DNA from 2 places in the Paenibacillus wynnii genome. Region 2 is predicted to be linked to the other one. Evidence: riboswitches for the same ligand, from Rfam matches in the RefSeq annotation. Region 2 holds a riboswitch; the other holds the start of a gene.
The links. Region 2 has a riboswitch for glycine ahead of PWYN_RS12280 (amino acid permease). Riboswitches for the same ligand answer to the same signal wherever they lie in the genome.

Region 1: another riboswitch for glycine. It lies ahead of gcvT (glycine cleavage system aminomethyltransferase GcvT); the one in region 2 lies ahead of PWYN_RS12280 (amino acid permease).

The regions. Positions count from the first base shown of each region.
Region 1 is NZ_JQCR01000002.1:2,624,489-2,634,881, reverse strand. It holds gene uvrB (excinuclease ABC subunit UvrB) at 1-1,430, opposite strand, end outside; gene PWYN_RS14360 (flagellar motor protein) at 1,696-2,481, shown strand; gene PWYN_RS14355 (OmpA/MotB family protein) at 2,478-3,428, shown strand; gene gcvH (glycine cleavage system protein GcvH) at 4,142-4,534, opposite strand; glycine riboswitch at 4,719-4,814, shown strand; glycine riboswitch at 4,818-4,915, shown strand; gene gcvT (glycine cleavage system aminomethyltransferase GcvT) at 5,000-6,124, shown strand; gene gcvPA (aminomethyl-transferring glycine dehydrogenase subunit GcvPA) at 6,121-7,473, shown strand; gene gcvPB (aminomethyl-transferring glycine dehydrogenase subunit GcvPB) at 7,470-8,930, shown strand; gene PWYN_RS14325 (ABC transporter ATP-binding protein) at 9,707-10,393, shown strand, end outside.
Region 2 is NZ_JQCR01000002.1:2,140,856-2,151,248, reverse strand. It holds gene PWYN_RS12290 (MerR family transcriptional regulator) at 142-681, shown strand; gene PWYN_RS12285 (sporulation protein) at 782-1,555, shown strand; gene PWYN_RS12280 (amino acid permease) at 1,622-2,986, opposite strand; glycine riboswitch at 3,125-3,204, opposite strand; gene PWYN_RS28045 (leucine-rich repeat domain-containing protein) at 3,354-4,115, opposite strand; gene PWYN_RS12270 (SDR family oxidoreductase) at 4,309-5,379, shown strand; gene PWYN_RS12265 (winged helix-turn-helix transcriptional regulator) at 5,384-5,755, opposite strand; gene PWYN_RS12260 (peptide MFS transporter) at 6,149-7,642, shown strand; gene PWYN_RS12255 (iron-siderophore ABC transporter substrate-binding protein) at 7,912-8,979, shown strand; gene PWYN_RS12250 (FecCD family ABC transporter permease) at 8,980-10,014, shown strand; gene PWYN_RS12245 (FecCD family ABC transporter permease) at 10,011-10,393, shown strand, end outside.

The sequences.
Region 1 (10,393 bases), 480 kb from region 2:
TTAATACCGATTTCCTTCAAATAATCTGTAAGGTCCTCAGACATCTTCTTAGTCAGCGTAGTAATCAGTACACGCTCATCGCGCTCAATCCGCAGGTGAATTTCCGCAATAAGGTCATCGATCTGCCCTTCGGTCGGACGAACTTCAATAATAGGGTCTAACAGACCGGTTGGGCGGATGATTTGCTGAACCATAGTCTCGCAATGCTCCATCTCATAAGGCCCAGGCGTAGCCGATACATAGACGATCTGTCTTACCTTATCTTCGAATTCCTCAAACTGCAGCGGTCGATTATCAAGTGCGGAAGGCAAGCGGAAGCCGTGCTCCACCAGAACCGTCTTACGCGCCCGGTCACCGTTGTACATCCCTCGAATCTGCGGGAGCGTCACATGTGATTCATCGACGACGATAAGCATATCTTCCGGAAAATAGTCCATCAAAGTATAAGGCGTTGCACCAGGCTCACGGAAAGTCAGCGGACCGGAGTAATTCTCAATCCCTGAACAAAAGCCGACTTCCTTCATCATTTCAATATCATAACGTGTCCGCTGCTCTAACCGCTGGGCCTCCAGCAGCTTACCTGAATCTTTAAGTACAGCCAATCGTTCTTCCAATTCCCGTTCAATATTAACAAGTGCGACCTTCATGGTCTCTTCCTTCGTTACAAAGTGTGACGCCGGAAAAATAGCAACATGATCGCGTTCCCCTATCAATTCTCCTGTAAGTACATCAATCTCCGTAATTCGCTCAATCTCATCCCCAAACAGCTCTACACGAATCGCATGCTCCCCCTGGGATGCCGGGAAGATCTCGACCACATCCCCGCGCACACGAAAAGTTCCGCGCACAAAGTTGATGTCATTGCGCTGATACTGAATATCCACCAAGCGACTTAGAATCTGGCTGCGGGGCTTCTCCATGCCTACACGAAGCGACAGTAAAAGACTGCCGTACTCCTGTGGTGAGCCGAGGCCGTAAATACAAGATACACTCGCTACAATAATAATATCTCGCCGCTCAAACAGTGAACTGGTCGCCGAGTGACGCAGCTTATCAATCTCCTCATTAATGCTGGAGTCTTTCTCAATATAAGTATCAGAGGAAGGGATATAGGCTTCCGGCTGATAGTAATCATAGTAACTCACAAAATAATCCACCGAATTTTTAGGAAAGAAATCCTTGAACTCACTTGCAAGCTGCGCTGCCAAGGTTTTGTTGTGCGCAATTACAAGCGTAGGACGATTCAGCTTGGAAATTACTTGCGCGATAGTAAAAGTCTTACCTGTACCCGTCGCTCCCAGCAGCGTCTGTTCCTTTTTGCCCGAACGGATGCCCTCTAGCAATTCCTCTATGGCATGCGGCTGATCGCCCTGGGGTGTGTACTCGGACTCCAGTTCAAAAGTCTGCTTACTGATGACAATATCGCTCATTTGCCCGTCTCCCCTTAAACATCTAAAATATAGTAATATATAAATATAACAGGAAAATCTCCTGCTAGACAATAGTTTCCAATCCTAATCGTTATGAAAGATCCCCTTAGGATTCCTAAGGTATCTTATTCAATTGTTGTCTTAATTATTGATCTCCATACGATAGTGAAAAATATACAATATAAGAATACTTGTTCCCGTTCATTATACATTGTTGCCTAGAACGTTGCAAACCATAATATAGATCAGAATAGGAGTAATAAAAATGGATATTACCTCAGTAATCGGCATTTTGGCCGGACTGGCGGCTCTAATTGGCGGCTTTTTTTGGGAAGGAGGGAGTCTCTCCGGATTGTTTCAGCCCAATGCCGCATTAATTGTATTTGGCGGTACGCTTGCCGCGATTTTGATCAGTTTCCCCGCCTCCAAGCTACGTTCGATCCCCGCTGCTCTTCGGTTGGCCTTTGGACGTCATAAGGAAGACAGATCAGAGAAGGTAGAAGAAATCATTGCTTTGGCTGCTATGACGCGTCGTGGCGGTGTTTTGGCACTGGAGCAGAAGGCTGAAGAGCATCCCCATTATTTTACACGGGAAGGACTGCAACTGGTCGTGGACGGGACTGATCCGGATCAGGTTCGGCAGATTCTTGAGCTAGAAATGGACGCTATAGAGTTGAAATATGAGGGCTACAGCAAAATTTTCGAAGCCGCTGGTGGATACGCACCCACTATGGGCATTATCGGTACCGTTATGGGCCTTATTCGTGTCTTGGGCAATCTAACGGATCCCTCCCATCTCGGCCCCGCTATCGCTGTTGCTTTTACCGCAACCCTATATGGTGTAGCTAGTGCTAATCTTATTTTTTTACCCATTGCTTCCAAAATTAAATTGCGTGGTCAGAGCAATATACATGTACTGGAAATGCTGCTCGTCGGCATCCTTGCCCTACAAAATGGAGAACATCCAATGCTCATCCGAAAAAAGCTGGGTTCGTTTCTATCTGACTCCCGGTCCGAGGAACTTGACGACGTAAAAAGAGGGTTCCTATGAGACAGCGGGGACGCAGAAATACACGGGGTCCTGTACAGGAAGTCAGAGATCGTTGGATGATTACCTACGCGGATCTGATTACATTGCTATTGATTTTTTTCGTCATTCTATACGCGATGAGCAGCTTGGACGGCAACAAATACGGGATCGTAACGGATTCGTTATCCCAAACCTTCGGATCCGGAAATCCTGCGCTGGACGGGGGAACAGGCATCCTTGACCCTGCACAAGGGCAGACTCCGGCAAGCAATTCGGGAGCTGCAGTAGGGCAGTCATCGGGTAATGCATCTGGTGGGAGTACTGGAAATCATTCAGGGAGTGTGACTGGTGGTTCTGCGGGGAGTGAGCAGAGTCCTACGGGGACTGGTGAAGGTCCTGGGATCAGTGGGCAGAGTCCTGCGGGGAGCGGTGCTGCTGCTGAAGATCCTGAAGAGATTGCTGAGCCTACGGCTCGCGAGCTTGCTTTTAAAGAGCAGGAAACTCAGCTTGCCGAATTGGTCGGAGTCATCACGAAATATGTACAGGATAATAACTTGGAAGATCAAATATTTGTAGAAGATAAGCCTCAAGGTATCGCGATAACACTCAGTGACCGCTTCCTGTTCGACGTCGGTGATGCCGCGCTGAAGTCTCCTTCCCTCCCTGCGCTTCAGAAACTGTCCGGCTTATTCAATGGAATTGGTGCGGTAGTCAGCATTGAAGGTCATACGGATAATACGTCTGTATTATCCTCGTCTGAATATAAGGATAACTGGGAGCTGTCCGGTGCCCGTGCGCTGTCCGTATTGCGCTTTTTCCTGGAAAAACAGAATCTAAATCCAGATGAATTCCAATATGCAGGATATGCAGATACACGCCCAGCCTCAAGTAATACAACTGAAGCCGGACGCCAAAAAAACCGCCGTGTAGAGATTATTGTGCTGCGGCAATTGCAAGAGGTAGAGTAAATTGCAGCTCTGGAAAATGAGGGGCATACGGCTGCGGATTTTTGTACGTTGTGCAGGATTTCAGCCTGCGCCGGGGTCCCAGACGCTGAATTGTTGTACGTTGTGCAGGATTTCAGCCTACGCCGGGGTCCCAGGCGCTGAATTGTTGTACGTTGTGCAGGATTTCAGCCTGCGCCGGGGTCCCAGACGCTGAATTGTTGTACGTTGTGCAGGATTTCAGCCTACGCCAGGGTCCCAGACGCTGAATTGTTGTACGTTGTGCAGGATTTCAGCCTACACCGGGGTTTCAGACGCTGAAATGTTGTACGTTGTGCAGGATTTCAGCCTGCGCCGGGGTCTCAGACACTGAAATGTGTACGTTGTGCAGGATTTCAGCCTACGCCGGGGTCTCAGACGCTGAATTGTTGTACGTTGTGCAGGATTTCAGCCTACGCCGGGGTCCCAGACGCTGAATTGTTGTACGTTGTGCAGGATTTCAGCCTACGCCGGGGTCCCAGACGCTGAATTGTTGTACGCTGTGCAGGATTTCAGCTCTCTCCAGAATTAAAAAAACAGGACTTTAAGAGGAAATCCCTCCTAGTGTCCTGTTTAGTCATGTATAGTCCTGTTTAGTCATGTAGAGTCCTGTTTAGTCATGTAGAGTCCTGTTTAGTCATGTAGAGTCCTGTTTAGTCCTGTTTAGTCCTGATTTTTCTTATTACTACAACAAATAGTTACTCTCCAACCAAAGCCCGATAAGCAGCAGCATCTAGCAAATGACCCGCCACGTCCGCCAATTCGCCCTCAATTTCCACTTCAAAAATCCATCCGCCGCCGTAAGGCTGATCATTAATAAGCTCCGGACTGGTCTCCAAGGTTTCGTTAATCTTGGTCACCGTTCCCGTTATCGGGGAATATAATTCAGATACCGTCTTCACGGACTCGATGCTGCCTACGCTGTCGCCTGCAGTTATACTAGCCCCTACCTCAGGAAACTCCACAAACACGATGTCACCGAGCAAATGCTGAGCATGATCCGTGATCCCTATCCGCACTACGCGTCCTTCTGCTTGCTGTGCCCATTCATGTTCATCACTGTATAGTAGATTGTCTAAGACTTCACTCATTCCCTAGCCGCCTCTTTTCCGAAATTGGAGTTGTAAAATTAGTTATAGCCTAAGTTATCGCGCCTCTCAATGTCAATATAGCTGACAGGAATTTTAAATATGTCATCTTTTTGACGTTTTTTTGTTGACAGCAGAGGAGTCTACCCGTTTTAATGGAGTCAGTAGAATATAAACGTTGTTGCGAATGATGGCATAGGGAGAGACTGTCTCTTGAAGACGGCGCCGAAGGAGTAAGCCCGGGATGGGTGAATCTCTCAGGCAAAAGGACCTTTGCCGGACGCATCTCTGGAGAGCATTGGGTGTTACTAACACGCCGATCACCAACGGGGAAACCTGCCCACTCAAGTGGAACAGGGTAACTCTCAGGTACAAAGGACAGAGCGGAAGATGATCATATGCGAGTTTTGCATATCTCTCTTCTGCCTGTCCTTTTTTGTATGGAATCAGACCAAGAGGAGTGACGACATGGATACTTTGAAAAGAACGCCTTTTTATGACCTCTACTCCGCTTTTCCGGAGTCCAGATGTATTGATTTCGGAGGCTGGGAGCTGCCGGTGCAGTTTACAGGTATCGTGAAGGAACATGAGGCGGTTCGGCAAAAGGCCGGCCTGTTCGATGTATCGCATATGGGCGAGTTCATGGTGTCAGGGGCAGGAGCGGAATCTTTTATTCAAAAAATGACGACCAACGATGTTACCCGTCTCCTCGATGGAGGTGCACAGTATACGCTTCTTTGTTATCCGGATGGTGGTGTGGTTGACGATCTGCTCGTGTATCGTTTGGGAGAAGGCCGTTACATGCTTGTTGTGAATGCTTCCAACATCGACAAGGATTTTCAATGGCTGCAGGAACACCTAACCGCCGACTTCGGTGATGTAACACTTACCAATGTCTCTGACGAGACGCTGCTGCTGGCATTGCAAGGACCCTTGGCTGAAAAAATTCTCGCTTCAGTAACCGATGTTTCCTTGGCTGAGCTCAGACCATTCCATTTCATCGAAAAAGCCAGCGTCTGCGGAGTAGAGGTTCTCCTATCCCGTACTGGATATACCGGCGAGGACGGTTTTGAAATCTATGCGCCTCTTGATACTGCCGAAACGTTGTGGAACGGTCTGCTGGCTGCTGGTGCTCCGCATGGCCTTACGCCTGCCGGTCTGGGCGCGCGCGACACGCTGCGTTTTGAAGCAAAACTCCCTTTGTACGGACAGGAACTTTCCGCCGATATCACGCCCCTCGAAGCTGGAGTTCAGTTCTTTGTGAAGCTGGACAATGCCGATTTCATCGGGCGTGACGCTCTTTTGCAGCAAAAAGAAGCAGGTCTCCCCCGCCGCCTCGTGGGTCTGGAAATGATTGACCGTGGCATTCCGCGCTCGCATTATCCCGTATACGCCGATGGAGTGAAAGTTGGAGAAGTCACTACAGGAACCCAGTCCCCCACGCTTAAACGCAATTTAGGGCTGGCATTGCTGGATTCAGCTTACAGTGAACTAGGCACAGAGGTTTATGTGGAAATTAGAGGTAAGCAGTTGAAGGCTGTCGTGATTAAGGCCCCTTTTTATAAAAAAAGCCAAGGAGTGAATCCGCAATGAAGCACCGTTATCTGCCGATGACTGAACAAGACCGCAAAGAGATGATGGAAACCGTCGGGATTCAATCCATGGAAGAGCTATTCACGGATATCCCTCAAGCCGTCCGCTATCAAGGAACAATGCCGATGTCGGAAGCCCTTGATGAATACGCGCTGCTGCGCCATATGAAAAAGCTGGCTGATGCAAATGCGAACTTTGACACCCACGCAAGCTTTCTGGGTGCCGGGCTCTATGATCACCACATTCCGGTTGTCATTAACCATGTGATTTCCCGCTCCGAATTCTATACGGCCTATACTCCCTACCAGCCGGAGATTAGCCAAGGGGAGCTGCAGGCGATTTTTGAATTCCAATCCTATATCTGTGAGCTGACCGGCATGAAGGTAGCCAACGCCAGTATGTATGATGGGGCCACTGCCTTCTCTGAAGCAGCAGTTCTTGCGGCTGGTGCCACGAAACGCAAAAAACTAATTGTCTCACGCACAGTCCATCCGGAAGCACGGCAGGTATTACGCACTTCAGCCAATGCCTGGGGATTGGATGTCATAGAGATTGACTATAAAGACGGAGTTACCGATCTGGCAAAATTGGCTGAAGCTATAGATGGCGATACAGCGGCCGTGCTGATGCAATCACCGAATTTCTTCGGCAGCATAGAGGATTTGAGCGCGATCGAGCCCTTAATTCATGCGGTGAAAGGTTTGCTTGTCGTCAGCGCGAATCCGATTGCCCTCGGTGTTCTGGAAACCCCGGGCAAGCTGGGAGCCGACATCGTTGTTGGTGATGCGCAACCGCTCGGCATCCCGGCTTCACTCGGCGGCCCAACCTGCGGTTTCTTCGCCGTAGCCGAACCGCTGATGCGCCGTATGCCGGGACGTATCGTAGGTCAGACCGTTGACCGTAATGGCAAGCGCGGCTTCGTTCTGACTCTACAAGCGCGGGAGCAGCATATCCGCCGTGAGAAAGCGACTTCCAACATTTGTTCCAATCAGGCGCTGCTGGCGCTTTGCGCTTCTGTCTACTTATCCGTTATGGGCAAGGAAGGCATGCGCGAGGTTGGTGAGCTAAATATACGTAAAAGTCATTATGCCGCAGAGAAGCTAAGCGAGTTAAGTGGTGCTGAACGCACCTTCTCTTCTCCTTTCTTCAATGAATTTGTATTGAAGCTTCCTGAAGGAAGCAATGTGAAGTCCATTAATTCCAAGCTGCTTAAGGAAGGCTATCTCGGCGGCTACGATCTCGGTCGAGATTATCCTGAACTGGCCGGACATATGCTGATTGCCGTAACTGAAAAGAGAAGCAAGACCGAAATTGACCAATTCGCAAACGCATTGGAGGGCTGTGTATGAAACCGGAACAAACTCTGATTTTTGAATTAAGCCGTCCCGGCCGTTCGGCCTATTCCCTGCCACAGTGCGATGTACCGCAAGACGAAAGTATCGAATCCTTAATTCCAACAGGACTCCTGCGCAGTCAGCCAGTAGTACTCCCTGAAGTGTCTGAAGTTGATGTGATTCGCCACTACACCGCTCTTTCACGCCGCAACTTTGGTGTAGACAACGGTTTTTATCCGCTTGGTTCCTGTACGATGAAATATAATCCGAAGATCAATGAGGATGTTGCCCGCTTCCCCGGTCTGGCTAAGATTCATCCGTATCAACCGGAAGAAAGCATCCAAGGAGCGCTTGAGCTGATGCACACCCTGCAAAATGATCTAGCATCGTTGACGGGTATGGATGCCGTCTCCCTCCAGCCTGCCGCAGGTGCTCATGGCGAATGGACCGGATTGATGATGATCCGTGCTTACCATGAAAGTCGCGGCGAGACCCGTACCAAAGTCATTGTGCCCGATTCCTCACACGGCACCAACCCTGCCAGTGCAGCTGCAGCCGGGCTCGATACGGTAACTATTCCTTCTAATAATAAAGGCATGGTTGACCTGGAAGCATTGAAAGCAGCAGTTGGCAGCGATACGGCAGCCCTTATGCTAACTAACCCAAGTACATTAGGGTTGTTCGAGACGCAAATCGTAGAGATTGCGGCTATTGTGCACGAAGCTGGCGGCTTACTCTATTATGATGGAGCCAATTCCAACGCAATTATGGGCATCACCCGTCCCGGTGACATGGGCTTTGACGTAGTCCATTTGAATCTACACAAGACGATGAGTACACCGCATGGCGGCGGTGGTCCGGGTGCTGGACCCGTCGGCGTGAAGTCACGGCTAATTCCCTTCCTTCCACAGCCTACAGTAGCTAAAACGCAAGATGGCAGCTTCTCTCTCGACTTCGGCGGCCCTGAATCGATTGGTCGCGTGAAGGCTTTTTACGGTAACTTTGGTATTCTAGTCCGTGCTTACGCCTATATTCGCACCTATGGACCGGATGGTCTTCGTGAAGTATCAGAGAACGCTGTGCTGAACGCCAACTATATGATGCACCGTTTAGCGCCATACTTTGAGATTCCTTATCCGGGTGTATGTAAGCATGAGTTCGTTATGTCCGGCAAAAACCTCAAGCAATATGGCGTCCGCACGCTGGATGTCGCCAAGCGCCTGCTCGATTTCGGCTACCACCCGCCAACCGTGTATTTTCCGCTGACCGTGGAAGAATGCATGATGATTGAGCCGACGGAGACCGAAAGCAAGGAAACTCTCGACGGTTTCATCGAGACGATGATCCAGATTGTGAAGGAAGCACAAGAAACGCCGGAAGTCGTAATCAACGCACCTCATACAACGGAGATCAGCCGTCTGGATGAGACGCAGGCGGCGCGAAAGCCTGTGTTGAATTGTTCTTGCGGATGAACTCCGTAGATTATAAATAGGTGAAATAATTTAAGCGGCTAATTCAGAAGTCTTAATTAGACTTTAGGGATTAGCCGCTTTTTTAATATTAGGACATTCAATGAATCGCCATATCATACTTTTCAGATTTTGAAAATATACAGCAGAGGATATTTATATGATCGTTCATTTGTATAAAATATATAGATCACACAGCTCTAATGACTAGTATGGAGGAACCGTTTTATGAAAAAAAACAAATTATTAATGACATCTATTGTTTTAGCCTACATATTTTCGAAAGTATTTTCGAGAATAATTAGTTTCGATTACCAGTTATTTGATGAGAAATTTGATTTTTTCAAATTATTTTTCGATATAACGATCTTTTTACTCTTTTATGTAATTGTCTATAATACCCTCAACTTTTCATACTCAAGGTCTCAAAGGAAGTAATGAACATGGATAGAACAGGCATCGTATCAATGATTAAGAATGAATATGGTTTGGTAAGCGGCTAATCCCGGTCTCCATTAAGACATGTGGATTAGCTGCTTTTATCTATGTCTGCTCTATTTGAAGCCAACCTAATCATACGGACTCAGAAGCCGCTATTTGCTCCATATCCACTCATTTTGCAGCTATGCGGACTGGGACGCGCTTATCTATAAAGATACCCGGAACATCACCGAAAAGACTTAATTCTTTCGCTATAATCTGATAGTTTTCGACATGATGTCTATGCTATATTTTTTGAATGATTATTTTGGAAGCGCTATTACTGAGGAGGTTTTCCTTTGAGTATTATTGAAGCAAGGCAGTTGTCCAAGTCGTTCATGCAGGCTGTGAAGGATCCCGGACTGAAAGGTGCAGTCAAACATTTATTTATTCCTAAACACATAGAGAAGATAGCTGTGCAGCCGCTGGACCTTACCGTTGAAGCTGGTGAGACGGTCGCTTATGTGGGGCCGAATGGTGCAGGTAAATCTACCACGCTCAAAATGTTGACGGGAATATTGGTACCTTCTTCGGGCACCGTGACCGTTAACGGCATCAGTCCCCATAAGAATAGGATGCAGAATGCCGCGCAGATCGGAGCTGTCTTCGGACAGCGCACACAGCTGTGGTGGGATATCCCTATTACGGAGTCTTTTTCTTTATTGAAGGATATTTATCAAATACCGGATTCAGTGTATAAAACAAACCTGGAGCAGTTTATCGAACTTCTGGGTATGAACGAATTTATTCATTTGTCTGCAAGAAAGCTGTCCCTGGGTCAACGCATGCGTGCGGACTTAGCCGCTTCATTATTACATAATCCACCGATTTTATATCTGGATGAACCCACTATCGGCCTCGATGTATCCGTCAAACAAAAAATCCGTGAATTCATCAAGAAGATTAATCTGGAACAGCAGACCACGGTTATGCTCACCACCCATGATCTTGGCGACATTGAGGACTTATGCAAACGGCTGATCATT
Region 2 (10,393 bases):
TTAATTCAGACACTCAAACCGCAAGATTACTCGTAATAACACTTTGTTTATCGAATCAGCACTTCCTTTGTCACCCATGCAGGGAGGCGCTTAATAACAGCGAATCATTTATAAAAGAACATCCGAAGTGGAGGAATCAAAGTGGATATTTTGAAAACGAAGGATGCTGCTGATCTGCTGTCTGTTAGCCCAACTACTATCAAACGTTGGATCTCTATGTTTCCTAATTTCTTTAAAAAAGACCGGTTTGGCCATTATATATTCTCGGAGCAGGAAATTGGCCTGCTCACTCATATTAAAGACCGTATCGAACACGGGGTAACGTTGGATTGTATTGATCTCTCGACTTACAATCAGCCACCAGAGCTACCGCAAGAAAAGACCCGCCTGCACACTCATGATAAGTCTATAGAAGATATGGTTTCACGCATCGATCACATTGAACGCTCACTTCATCATAAAGCAGATGAAGTAGTCTCGATCCAGCTGTTCCAGCAGCGCGAAGAACTCGAGGATTTACGCCAAATGATCACACAATTAGCTGCATCCTTAGAAACCATTCAGAAGCCAAATACCCAAATACACTCATCCTATGAAGAGAACCACCCGTCTGCCGTTGTCATGCTTCAGGTACCGCCAAGGAAGCGCGGTCTTCTACGTTCTTTTTTCTCATTCATGTAGAGAATTCGGTTAATCTGTTCCTGACCTGGCTGAAACCTCAGATAATATCTTTGCGTATGATGGGTAAGTTACGAAATGAGAGGAGAGATTTATATTGTCTATGTTCAAACGTATGCTGGCGAGCGCCGGAATTGGTGCCGCCAAGGTTGATCTTATGCTTCATCAAGATACGGTGAGCGCCGGGGATACTCTCAGTGGTGTCGTTCGGATCGAAAGCGGTCGCGTAGATCAGGAAGTCGATGACGTTTACGCTTTTGTAAGAACGACTTATGTAAAGGAACATAATGATACAAAGTCAAAAGTGGAAGCAACCCTAGCCAAATTCCTGCTCGCTGAGAAGTTTACTGCAGAAGCAGGAAAAGCCTATGAATTCCCTGTCTCCTTTCAGATTCCGGCGTTTACCCCGGTGACTATGGGCAGAACACCCGTGTGGATACACACCGGCCTTGATATCAAGGAAGCGATTGATCCAACGGATGAGGATCATCTTCAAGTCATGCCACATCCACATTCTGCTATTATTCTTGATGCAGTCAATCAACTTGGATTTAGACTTCGTGAGGTCAGCTGTGAATATGCGCCCCATCACGGCAAAACAAACGGAATGTCGTTTGTCCAAGAATTTGAATTTGTTCCTACCTCCATGTTCCGCGGCCAACTGGACGAACTCGAAATCATCTTTTATCCGGATGAAAATGGTGTCAGCTTGCTGATGCAGGTCGACCGCAAGGCACGTGGTCTCGCTGGCCTGTTCTCTGAAGCGCTTGATACAGATGAACGTTTGGTAAAACAGCGTTTTGAACGCAGCGATCTTGCCTCAGGAGCACATCACATCGCCGAACAGCTGGCAGCTACGATTCGCAGATACGCATAAGTGAGGCGCGTTATAGTCTATTAAATAGAATGGCGGCACAGGAGTTCATCCCTGTGCCGCCATTTTTTATGCTGCTTTTTTCTCGTCTACCACCTTTTTGTTCCGAATTGAATAAAGCACAAATAGTAGAATAAACCATAGCGGTGTAAACAATAAAGCCGGACGTGTATCTTTAGCGAACAGCATAATGATGAGAATTCCGGCAAACAACGCTAAGACCACAAAGTTAATCAATGGCGTAAAAGGGGCTTTGAATTTGGACTTAGCCTGTAATTCCGGCCGGGTCTTCTTATACTTGATATGGCATACGAGAACGACACCCCAAACCCAGATAAAACAAATTGCACTTATGGTTGTCACTATGCCAAAAGCCTGCCCCGGAATGAGTTTACTCAAGAGTGCTCCCACGGATATGACTAGTGTAGAAATGAATAACGAGTTTCCTGGCACATGATTTTTGTTCAGTTTTGCAAAATGAGATGAAGCCTGATCTTTCTTGCTTAAGCTATAGAGAATCCGGCTTGTTGAGAACATCCCGCTGTTACAAGCGGAAGCGGCAGAAGTTAATACGACAAAATTAATAATCCCTGCGGCGATTGGAATCCCCACTAAGCTAAATGTCTTAACAAAAGGACTCTCTGACGGATTGAGCTCCGTCCATGGGTTAATGCATAGCAAGACGAAAAGCGCACCAACGTAGAAAAATAGAATTCGTAGAGGAATTTTATTAATAGCCGATGGAATGCTTTTTTCAGGATTCGCTGTTTCCGCTGCTGATACACCCACTAATTCCACACCGACATACGCGAACACAACCATTTGAAAGGAAAGTAAAAAGCCTGTAATTCCGTTCGGAAAAACTCCCCCATGCTCCCAAAGGTTTTTGACCGTCACCGTTCCTGCATCCGTCTTTAATCCCATCACTAGCAAAACGACCCCAGTGCCAATTAATGCGAGAATCGTAATAACTTTGATTAAAGCAAACCAAAACTCGAGTTCTCCGAAATGTTTCACATCTAATAGATTGAATCCTAATAAGATGATTAAGCAGACGATGGCAGGTACCCACTGAGGAATATCAAACCAATACTGTACATATACACCAACGGCAATAACATCAGCCATAGCTGTCATGATCCAACAAAACCAATACGTCCAACCGGTTATGAATGCAGCCCGAGGTCCAAGATAGTCTTCAGCAATATCTGTAAAAGATTGATAACCTGCATTAGACAACAGGAGTTCTCCTAGCGCTCTCATTACAAAAAACACGGCGATACCCACGATCAAATACGTAATCATGATAGAGGGTCCTGCCTGTTGGATCGCTCTACCGGATCCTAAGAATAATCCCGTACCGATGGTGCCGCCGATGGCGATGAGTTGAACATGCCGATTGGCCAGCTCTCTTTTTAATTCTTGTTGTGCCATTACCTAGTTCCCCCTTCTGAATGCAACACGTTAATGCCCATAAAAAAAAGAGATTGGATGTCATCCAATCTCTCAGTTCATAAGAATATTAAATAGTACTTGCCCTGCTAATAACGATCAGCATGACAAATAAATATTCAGTACTCTTCTGTCCTTTTGCCTGAGATTGTGAACCCTTCGGCGCCGCGGTTTCCCACGGTCTCTCCAGAAGCTGCTCCTGCTATAGTGTGATCCATAGCAATCATAGCTTGCGTATTATGCAGTTAATAAAGCGTTAATACTTTTTGTATTCTAACATATTACTTGCGATGTGAGAATTAGATCAGTGACATATGTCTCTTTTCCTAAGACCACTTATTGCTAGATCCTACTCTGGCTTGGCCTCATCTTCATTCTCCAAATTTACACTGACGCCATTGTCCTCTAGTTTTTGGATAACCTGTTGCGACAGCTCATTCAGCGGGTTGTTTGCCAAAGATACTTCTCTTAAGTGCGGTATTGTTTCGAGCACTTTAATATCCTGGATAAGGTTATCGTCTAGATAAAGATACTCCAGTGTAGGATGATTTTTTAACGGCTGTAAATCTTGAATTTTATTTCCGTTCATAATGATCCAGTTCAACTTCAATTTTCGAATGGGACCTAAATCTGCTATCTGATTATTGCTGGCAAAAAGATCGGTTAGCTTATGTAAATTTTTCAAGGGCAATAGACTTTTTATCATGTTACCGTCAACTACCAGGTTTTGCAGAGAACTTAACCCGGAAAGCGGTGAAAGATCTGTAATCTGATTCCCCTCAAGAGCTAAAAACGTCAGTTTTTTCAATTTGCTGAGTGGTGTAATATACTTTATATTTTGGCCGGGCAGAAATAAGCTCTGCATGTTAACGGCATACTCCAGTCCTTGCAAATTGGTAATCTTAGCTTTTCCATTCATAGGGTACAAAGATTCCAACTTCTGCATATCAGCAGCCTTCAACTCTTTATTAGCCGACAGCTTTAATTCCACTCGAATGGCTTTCGCCAAAGCCGGGTCTGTAATGACGGATGCGGCCCAAATAGATGTTGCCGGTATGAATACTAGAACCAAACATAACACGATGATTTTTTTTACTAATTGAGTAGGCATATATACTCTCCTTCTATGTAATTCGATTAGGCCATCCTTACTTCTATCGGATTTTTTTCCAAATTCTTTTCAAGTTCCATCTCATATGGCGCCATATGTTACTTTCAAGTAACTATATGAGTTCAAAGTGCGTACTTTTCAATATCTTTCCTCCTACTCATAATAATCGTTATAAGAGAAGGAGGAATACCCTATGAAACCAGATGAATTTATGCCAAATAAAACAGCCCTTGTCGTTGGAGCTAACGGAGTGATCGGACGGAATCTCATTGACTATCTAATGACACTTCCAGAATGGAATATCATAGGTGTCTCGCGACGTGGCGGAGAGGACGCTGGCCGGTTACGATATGTGGCGGTAGATCTGCTCAATGAAGAGGACGCCTTCACGGAACTCGGCAAACTTACCACAGTCACCCATATCTTCTACGCCGCTTATCAAGATCGTCCAACATGGGCTGAACTAGTTCCGCCCAACTTAGCTATGCTCGTGAACGTGGTTAACGCGATTGAACCCATTGCCCCGAACCTGCAGCATATCAGTCTGATGCAAGGTTTCAAGGTGTACGGAGCGCATCTCGGCCCCTTCAAAACGCCAGCGCGGGAGACGGATGCCAACCATATGCCGCCCGAGTTCAATATCGACCAACAGCAATTCCTTGAACAACGGCAACCGGGAACCCCATGGACTTGGTCGGCCCTTCGTCCGTCAGTTGTTAGCGGGTTTGCACTGGGCAATCCGATGAACCTCGCGATGGTTATCGCAATTTATGCTTCCATGTCCAAGGAACTCGGACTGCCACTCCGCTTTCCCGGGAAGCCTGGCGCTTACAATAGCCTACTGGAAATGACCGATGCAAACTTGCTGGCTCGCGCAACAGTCTGGGCGGCAACCGATGAACGTTGCGCAAATCAGGCTTTTAACATCACGAACGGCGACTTGTTCAGATGGAACGAGCTTTGGCCGAAGATTGCGACATTTTTTGAGCTCGATACGGCTCCTCCGTTACCGATGTCTTTAGAGGTAGTAATGGCGGACAAGGAATCGCTGTGGAATTTTATGGTTAAGAAATATGATTTATCGAGGAATAGCTATAAGGACGTTTCATCGTGGCGGTTTGGAGATTTCGTGTTTTCTTGGGATTACGACTTTTTCTCTGACAGCTCAAAAGCCCGTCGCCTCGGATTCCATGACTTCATCGATACAGAAAAGATGTTCATGGACATCTTTGAGGAATTCCGCCAACGTAAAGTAATCCCCTAACGTCTCATACGTCCGATCGTGGCGGTTGGAATAACACCCTTCCCCTGTCGCCGTACACTTTTTCAATATGCGTGTCCCCCCATCTGCACATGAGATGAAGGATATCTTTCAGACTCCAACCATAGTCCGTCAGCTCATATTCGACCTTCGGCGGCACTTGGTTATACGAAATACGGAACACGATGCCAGCATCTACTAGTTCCCCTAGCTGCTGAGTCAACACTTTTTGCGTTAGGGTAGGTATCAGACGCTTCAGCTCGCCATTGCGCTTTTTCCCAAACGTGAGGTGGAACAAAATAACCGGCTTCCACTTGCCCCCAATCACTTCAAGAGTGGCTTCTACCGCAGTATTGTAAATTTTATCGGGTTCCTGCATACTCTAGAATCGCCTCCTGCACAAGATTTGAAAAGTTCGGTTAATTGGTGTTGTTGTACTTTCTTACAATAACATATGACTGATCAAGCTTACGCAACTTTCTCAACCGGACTCTACCCCGATGGACAGAGTGGTACAAAGAGCAACACTAGTGACTACCACTATGTGTTGCTCTTTTCATGAAATTCGGTTCATTTAGATAAGGTGTGTAAATCCATTCTTGGAGTTATGTCATATCCAACCTTCCACCTATGTTGTATACTATTTATTTTCGTCCGCTGTAAAGTCTAATATGCGTTTGGTAAGTTGAAACCGACTCATAATGGGTACTCTTACTAAGGGATGATACTTTAGCAGAAGAATTTTATTACCATCTAGGGAGGAAGTAGCAGCATGGCTGATTTAGACAAACAAAAAATTGTAGAGAGTGTTCCGCAACGGGGATTTTTTGGACATCCTAAAGGGTTGTTTACTCTATTCTTCACAGAGTTTTGGGAGCGATTTTCCTACTATGGTATGAAAGCTATCCTTGTTTATTATATGTATTACGAACTGAGTCAAGGTGGACTCGGCATGGATGAGAGCACCGCTCTCGCCATTATGTCTATCTATGGTTCACTAGTTTATATGTCTGGGATTATTGGCGGTTGGTTAGCGGATCGGATATTTGGAGCGTCAAAAGCTGTATTCTACGGCGGGATATTAATTATGCTGGGGCATATCACCTTGGCCATCCCGGGAAGTATTTCATTATTTTTTGTTTCCATGGTTCTGATCGTGCTAGGTACGGGCTTGCTGAAGCCTAATGTATCCAGTATTGTAGGTGAACTTTACAGCGAACATGATGGGCGCCGGGATGCAGGATTCAGTATATTCTACATGGGCATCAACCTAGGGGCATTTATTGCTCCGCTAATTATAGGAACCATCGGTATGGATTACAATTTCCACCTGGGCTTCAGCATTGCAGCCGTTGGCATGTTCCTAGGATTACTCGTCTTTATCTATACCAAGAAAAAGAACCTCGGCCTTGCAGGCACTTTAGTAGCAAGTCCGTTATCAAGAGCGGAACGGAAAAAGGTGTTCCTTTTATTCGGTATCAGTGCAGTGGTTCTCGCTATTATCGTTGCTATTACGATTCCGTTAGGTCTGTTAACGTTTAAATCCTTTATCGTGGTCGTAGGTATTCTGGGAATTCTAATTCCAACCCTATATTTTATTGTTATGTTCCGTAGTCCGCGAACAACAAGTGTTGAGCGCTCAAGACTCATTGCTTATATTCCGCTGTTTATTGCAGCGATTATGTTCTGGGCTATTCAAGAACAAGGGTCAACCATCCTTGCCAGTTATGCAGATAAACGTACGCAACTCAATTTTGCCGGACTTCATATTTCGCCAGCCTGGTTCCAGTCTTTAAATCCTTTGTTTGTTATCACTTTAGCCCCCCTATTTGCTTGGGCTTGGGTGAAGCTTGGAAAACGGCAGCCCACGATACCGAAGAAATTTGCCTTAGGTCTATTGTTCGCCGGATTATCCTTCCTTGTTATCCTCTTGCCGGCTTACTTTGTCGGTGAGAATTCCATGGTTAATCCTTTATGGCTCGTTCTTAGCTATTTCATCGTTGTGTTGGGGGAATTATGCTTGTCTCCTGTAGGACTATCAGCTACGACTAAATTAGCACCCTCCGCCTTCTCAGCCCAGACCATGAGCTTATGGTTCTTGTCCAATGCGGCTGCCCAAGCGATTAATGCGCAGATTGTTAGATTTTATTCACCTGCTACCGAGATGATATACTTTGGTGTCATTGGGGGAGCAGCAATCCTCCTCAGTATTCTTCTCTACTCGTTCTCCTCGAAAATACAGGGATATATGAAAGGGATACAGTAAAAGAACTTGTCTAGATTAGTGAGGAGCACCCCTATACTGTGGGTGCTCCTTTTTTGTCGGTTGGATTAGTCCACCATTCTTTTTCTAAAGGAGCTGCCACGCGGCATTTCTCCATCCTTGATAGGTAAGCCTGCACTTTTATCCCCTTTACGATTCATATATTCTGAGTGCATTTTATATAATTGATTGACAACCCACCAAAAGACAACTTATATTAATGATAATGATAATTGTTATCAAATAAAATCGTGGTGAGGACTGGTATATAAATGAATGCAAAAAGAAAAATCTTATTAATCACAACACTAATCATTGCTATGCTCATGTTGGCATTGGTTGGTTGCTCAAACCAGCAATCAAGTTCTGAATCAGCCTCAAACGAAGGGTCAAAAGCAGAGGCTACGGATTCCAAAGAGTCAGAAACTGTATATCCAATCAAGATCAAGCACGCATTAGGGGAAACCGTGATTGAAAAGAAACCTGAACGTGTGGTTACTATTTCATGGGCAAACCATGACGTTGTTCTTGCACTTGGCGTTGTTCCTGTAGGTTTCTCAGCTGCAAACTACGGTGTTCAAGATAAGAGCGGTATGTTGCCTTGGACGGCTGAGAAATTAAAAGAACTGGGTGGAGAAACACCAACTATATTCCAAGATACGGACGGCTTAGATCTTGAAGCCATTTCAGATGCTAATCCAGATGTAATTCTTGCAGCGTATTCAGGAATCACACAAGAAGAATACGCTACTTTAAGTGAAATTGCTCCGGTTGTAGCTTATCAGACTAGCCCTTGGTTAGCTTCGTGGCGCGAACAAATTAAGTACAATTCCATGGGAATGGGAATGGAAGCAGAAGGTGCACAACTTATTGCCGATACCGAGAAGTTAATTCAAGATAAAGCAAATGAATACCCTGAAATTAAAGGTAAAAAAGCTGCATTTGTTAGCCTTACAGCTACAGATTTATCTAAATTCTACGTTTACACACCAACCGATTCTCGTGGTGAGTTTATTAAGGAGTTAGGAATGGAATACCCTGAAAGCATTACTAGTAAAATTACGGATCCAAGCAGTTTCTATTTAGAATTAAGTGCTGAAAATGCAGATATTCTTAACGATCTTGATATCTTCGTATCTTATGGAGATGAGAATACGTTAAAAGCACTCCAAGCTGATCCCATTCTCGGTAAAGTCCCAGCCGTTCAAAGAGGATCTGTTGTCATTATTGGAGATAACACTCCACTTGCAGCGGCAGGAACTCCAAACCCGCTTGCGATTAACTATTCCATTGATGAATACTTAAAATTACTCTCAGAAGCTGTTGGCAAGTTGAAATAAATGATGAACACATCCGTTTCAGAAAATAAGCAGTTAAACGTTCCGAAGAATTTCATAAAAGTACTCATACTCCTTGTTATATTACTCGGTATATGTGTATTGGCGTCGCTTGCCTTTGGCTCTCGTACCATTGGATGGACACAACTTATGGATGGTTTGTTCCACCCTGATGTACAGTCCCACGAAGCAAATGTTGTTCGCCAAAGAATTTCTAGAACTATATTTAGTTTAATGTGCGGTGCTGCATTAGGAGTTTCCGGGGCTCTAATGCAATCCGTCACTCGTAATCCTATTGCAGATCCTAGTATATTAGGAGTCAACACCGGAGCAGCTCTATTTGTAGTTTGTGGAATTTCCTTCTTGAATATCAGTACTGCTAGTCAATATATATGGCTTGCACTACTAGGAGCAATCATAACTGCCATTTTTGTATTCGGAATTGGGTCTATGGGGAGTGGTGGTGCCACCCCCCTTAAACTCGTTTTAGCAGGTGCTGCTACCAGTGCTGCATTATCATCTCTAGTAATCGCAATTATGATCCCCCGTACAAACGTTATGGATCAATTCAGATTTTGGCAAGTAGGCAGTGTTGGATCAGGAAACTGGAGTTCTATCTCTACTTTTATTCCTTTTCTAATTGTTGGAATACTAATCGCATTGTTCACAGCACCGGCACTAAATGCATTGGCTTTAGGTGATGAAGTGGCTACAGGGTTGGGAGTACGCACTGGAATGATTAGACTAATTGCTGCTTTTGCCGGTATTCTATTATGCGGTGCAGCAACAGCATTAGCTGGTCCTATTGGCTTTATTGGTCTTTTAGCCACCCATGTAGTACGACTCGTTATTGGACCTGATTTACGCTTTGTTATCCCGATGTCAGCTCTTTCAGGGGCAATCATTCTAACGATATCAGATATATTCGGGAGGCTTATCGGTAGTCCTGGGGAGCTCGAAGTGGGTATAGTTACAGCATTTATTGGTGCTCCTATTCTCATCCTATTAACTATGAAAGCGAAAATGCGGACGTTATGATGAATGAAAACTTGAACTATATTATTTTAGGTAGAGCCAAAAGACGTCGTCGTTTTATACTCATGACTTCCTTATTTGCAAGTATCGCTTTCGCATTGTGCTGCACGATGCTTATGCTAGGAAATACAATTTATCCCGTTCAGGATGTAGTTCGTGTTCTACTGGGTGAGGATGTAAAAGGTGCCACATTTGCAGTGGGTACGATACGTTTTCCGAGGATGATCGCAGGTGTTTTCTCTGGATTTGCTTTCGGTGTTGGCGGATATATATTCCAGACCATGTTACGAAATCCTTTAGCAAACCCAAATGTAATAGGAATAACGGCTGGTTCTAGTGCGTCCGCTGTTTTTTGTATCATTGTATTACAGGCCAGTAATAT